One region of the Thalassospira lucentensis genome, then DNA from elsewhere that is predicted to be linked to it. Evidence: riboswitches for the same ligand, from Rfam matches in the RefSeq annotation. Region 1 holds a riboswitch; the other holds the start of a gene.
The links. Region 1 has a riboswitch for thiamine pyrophosphate ahead of thiC (phosphomethylpyrimidine synthase ThiC). Riboswitches for the same ligand answer to the same signal wherever they lie in the genome.

Region 1 (2,474 bases):
TGCACAGGCGACGGTCAAAATATGGCAATAGTCATTACATATTACGCCAATTCACGATATAAAACCGCAATCAGCGAGCGGAAATTGAAGACCAAAGGTCTGTAGAACATGAGTCAATGTCCTGTCATTGACATCGCGCAAAGGGAAATGTGGGCACGTCGGGCAACGACGGCCTCTATTGTCATTGCTGCGACGCTGATTGCGATCAAGGCGGTCGGGTGGTTCCTAACCGATTCGGTCAGTCTGTTATCCTCGATGGTTGACAGTATGCTTGATGTCGGTACCGCTGTCGTCAACTTCATGGCGGTCCGCAGTGCATGGCGTCCGGCAGACCATGACCACCGGTTTGGTCATGGCAAGGCTGAACCGCTGGCGGGGCTTTTCCAGTGTGCCTTCATGATCGGTGCCGCGATATTCGTGGTGGCCGAGGCCGCATCACGCGTGTTCGAGCCGCAACCGCTTCGTTTCGCGACGGAGGGTGTGTGGCTGATGGTCGTGTCGCTGGTGATGACATTTGGGCTGGTGCTGCTGCAACGAAAGGCGGCGCGCATGTCGGGTTCCGTCGCGGTCGAGGCCGATTCCCTGCAATATACCAGCGATATCCTTGCCAATGTTGCCGTCATCGTCGCATTGATGATGGGGATGTCGGGCTTCCTGTGGGCTGACCCGGTGATTGGCGGGATTGTTGCGATCTTCCTTGTTGCGTCCGCGGTCAAGGTCGGGCGGCAGTCGGTTACGGTTCTTATGGATGCCGAATTGCCGGAATCGGACAGCCAGCGGATCATCGAACTGACGATGAAAAACGCATCGGTGATAGGCATTCACCGTCTGCGCACCCGATCATCAGGCGTGCATCGCTTTGCCGAGATCGAGCTGATCATGGATGGCGGGATGCTGATGCGGGAATCGCACACCATCTGCCATCAGGTGATGGACAGCATCCGGTCGGAATATCCTGATCTCGATATCACCATCCATCCCGAACCGCCCGAAGACATCCATCTTGATGAATTCAGCGGTTACACCGAAGATCCGGAATTCTGGCATACGGGCCGCGCGCGCAAGGCCGGACAGGAAGGCATTCCGGTTTCCAATGGCGAGCTTGCAACGGGGCGCTGATCTTTTGGCGCGTTGGGCCGTGCCCGCCGATTGACATCCCCCGCATAACTTGTAACCCTGCAATCGATCACCTGGGGAGCCCCGACAAGGGGCTGAGAAACTGCTGGCTTTGCAGCGCAGTGACCCTTTGAACCTGATCCAGTTCATACTGGCGTAGGGATGGTGCGGATGCCGGCATATTTACCTGTTTTGACATATGGGGTGCGCCCTTTTGTCATGGCGGGTGATCCTTTTATCGGTCGGCATTTTTCATCAGCAGCCTCTCGCAGAACTGGGTCTCCATTGCCTTGATTGCAAAGGGGCCTTTTATGTCTGTTCCATCTACCAAAACCGATATCACCAGCGATGTCACAACCGGGGCATTGCCCGCATCGCGCAAAATCCACATTGCCGGATCGCACTTTCCCGATATTCGCGTGCCGATGCGCGAAATTGCGGTTCATCCCACAGCGGGCGAACCGCCGATCAAGGTTTATGACCCGTCGGGGCCTTATACTGACCCGGATGTCACGATTGATATTGCCAAGGGTCTGCCAAGACTGCGCCGAAGCTGGATCGCGGCGCGTTCCGATACCGAACGATATGCCGGGCGCGATATCAAACCCGAAGATAACGGCTTTGTCGGAAGTGAAAGTCATGCGGTTCCGAGATTCCCGCAAAGCCATGCACCGTTGCGCGCGATTGGTGGGCGGGCGGTGACACAGCTGGCTTATGCCCGGGCCGGGATCATTACCGCGGAAATGGAATATGTCGCGATCCGTGAAAATCTGGGTCGGGCGGAAATGCGGGCCAATGCCGAACGCGACGGCGAGGCATTCGGCGCGGTGATCCCCGATAATGTAACGCCCGAATTTGTGCGGGATGAAATTGCACGGGGGCGGGCGATCATCCCGGCCAATATCAACCATCCCGAAGCCGAACCGATGATCATCGGGCGGAATTTCCTGGTGAAGATCAACGCCAATATCGGCAATTCGGCGGTGACATCATCAATGGCTGAAGAGGTCGAAAAGATGGTCTGGGCGACGCGATGGGGGGCAGATACGGTCATGGATCTGTCGACCGGGCGCAATATCCACAATATCCGCGACTGGATCATCCGCAATTCGCCCGTGCCCATCGGGACGGTTCCGATCTATCAGGCGCTGGAAAAGGTCGGCGGTATTGCCGAGGACCTGACATGGGAAATATTCCGCGACACATTGATCGAGCAGGCCGAACAGGGGGTGGATTATTTCACCATCCATGCCGGATTGCGATTACATCACATCCCGTTAACCGTCGATCGGGTGACCGGCATCGTATCGCGGGGTGGGTCGATCATGGCGAAATGGTGCCTGCATCATCATCGGGAA
Region 2 (2,474 bases), 1.4 Mb from region 1:
CTTCTGGCAACGCTGGACAAACCGCGCGCTTCCACCAGCCACCAGACACCCCAAAGCCTCGCTGCCCACTCCGGCCCCTTTCGGCAACCCCACGATCACGAAGCCCGGACAAACCTGAAGCCCCCGCCATCCTCGCCAGCAGACGATCCGCAAACGCCCTCAGCCTCGCTGCCCGCTCCGACTACCTGCGCCAATGGCATGACCACCGAAGCCCGGGCAAATCTCGGGCCTCCAGCAACCTCGCCAACTCACACCCCACGGAACACCCACCGGCTCGTGGCCCGCTCCGGCCACGGCGGCAACCTGTCACCCCGGCGTCCAGACACACCTCGGGCCGCCGCCAGCCCCGCCAACCGATGGTCCACAGACGGTCCAAAGGCTCGCTGCCCACTTCGGGCTCTTTCGACGATGCCATGACCACCGACCACCGATGCCGGAACAAAACTCGGGCCTCCTGCAACCGTCGCCGACGGACAATCATCGGGCTCTCTGCCGCCTAGACGCATCTCGGGCGTTCGCCAGCAGACGGTCCAGGGGCTCGCTGCCCACTTCGATCATCTTCCGGCCACGGCGGCAGCCTGCCACCCCGGCGTCCAGACACACCTCGGGCTGCTGCCATTTTCACCAGCAGACGGTTTTCGGGCGCACTGCCCCAACCTGTCCACCGCCGACGGGCCACAATCCGATGCCGCCTCTGCTGCCATTGCTGCCGCTTTCGGCAAATTCGGGGTCCCTTCCCCGACAAGACGCACCTCTCCTGTCATGACAAACAAGCGTGTTCGAAACCTGTTAGAACCGACGCGAAACGCCGCCGTAATGGCTCCGCCATCCCCCGACCCATATCCTGCGGACCACCCCGCCGCCCTGCCTCAATCCTTGCCGCTGCATCCTAATCCCCTCTTTGATCCGGCCCCAAACGCAAAAACCCGCAGAGCCTGTATGGCTTTGCGGATTTTGGTCCGGGTGCATTTCTCCCGTTGACTTTATCTTTATGCCACAAACGAAAGAACAAATCAAGAACTTTTTCCAATGCTTGACGTCCCGCCATGATCTGCGCATAGTCCCGTCATCTCCAGGGGGGCCGATCGTGAATCGGCTGAGAGGTTCGGTGTTGCCGGACGACCCTTTGAACCTGAACCGGTTAAGACCGGCGTAGGAAGGATCGCATGCGCAAGACAGAACCAGTGCCGAAACCGGCAACATCCCCAAATCCCCCCGTCATGCCGGGCAATACGACGCCGTTTGATATTCATCTGCGCGGTGGTCGCGTGGCCTTTAACGGCGACGATATTTTCCATGATCTTGATCTGACCCTGCCCGCCAGCAGCATCACCTGTCTGCTGGGCCCGTCCGGTGTCGGCAAAAGCACATTGTTGCGCTATCTCGCCGGGCTGGTCGATGGCGAGGCGGGCGGAGATATTGCCTGCTCGGATGGCAGGCCGCTTTTGGGCCGGGTTGCCTATATGGCGCAGCAGGATTTGCTTCTGCCGTGGCGCAGTGTGCGGGAAAATGTCGTTCTGGGGGCGGTGCTTCGCAATGAACGCCCCGACCTTGCGCGTGCCGATGCGCTGATTGCCAAGGTCGGGCTATCAGACGCCGCCCACCTGCGCCCGGCCGAACTTTCCGGCGGCATGAAGCAACGCGCTGCCCTTGCCCGCACCCTGATGGAAGACCGCCCGGTTGTCCTGATGGATGAACCGTTTTCGGCCCTTGATCCGCTTAACCGCATGCGCCTTCAGGACCTCGCCGCACGGGTATTGCGCGGCAAAACGGTTTTGCTGGTCACCCATGATCCGCTCGAAGCGCTTCGGATTGGTGATCGCGTTCATGTCCTGCGCGGCACCCCTGCGGTCCTGAGCGACGCCATGCTTCCGGCGGGTAGCATCCCGCGTGATGTCACCGATCCGGAGATACTCCGCCATCAGGCAGAACTCCTCCGGCAGCTTGGCGCCACTGCCGAGGAACTCAACCGGGCGGAGGGAACGGCATGACAAACACGTCTCGCACCCCTCTTACCGAACGGCGTCTGCTGAAACTCGCCCGGCCCGTCATCATCATCGCCGCCCTGATCGCGACATGGCAGATTGTCGTGACAGTGACCGGCGCGCCGAAATATATGCTGCCCGCCCCCTATGAAGTCTGGCTGACCCTGATCAAGCGTCATGACGTGTTGCTTGATCATGCCAGATACACGATTGCCGAAACCGTGATCGGGCTTTTTGCCGGGGCGGCATTGGGCGCCTTGGCGGCCCTTCCGATGGCGCTTTTTGCCCCCGTGCGGTTCTGGCTGATGCCGATCCTGCTGGTGTCGCAGGCGATCCCGTTTTTTGCGCTGGCCCCCCTTCTGGTATTATGGCTGGGCTTTGGCCTGGGCTCAAAAATCGCCATGGCGGCCCTGATCATTTTCTTCCCTGTCACGGTCGCGTTTTTTGACGGGTTATCGCGCACCGAACCGGGCTTCCTTGACCTTGCCC

Region 2: it holds a riboswitch for thiamine pyrophosphate, as region 1 does, so the genes downstream of both, R1T41_RS16665 (ABC transporter ATP-binding protein) here and thiC (phosphomethylpyrimidine synthase ThiC) in region 1, are expected to answer to the same signal.

Annotation. Positions count from the first base shown of each region.
Region 1 covers NZ_CP136684.1:2,000,361-2,002,834, forward strand. Annotated here, with positions in the region: gene R1T41_RS09845 (cation diffusion facilitator family transporter) at 148-1,119, shown strand; TPP riboswitch at 1,182-1,297, shown strand; gene thiC (phosphomethylpyrimidine synthase ThiC) at 1,428-2,474, shown strand, end outside.
Region 2 covers NZ_CP136684.1:3,437,130-3,439,603, reverse strand. Annotated here, with positions in the region: TPP riboswitch at 1,065-1,176, shown strand; gene R1T41_RS16665 (ABC transporter ATP-binding protein) at 1,167-1,991, shown strand; gene R1T41_RS16660 (ABC transporter permease) at 1,988-2,474, shown strand, end outside.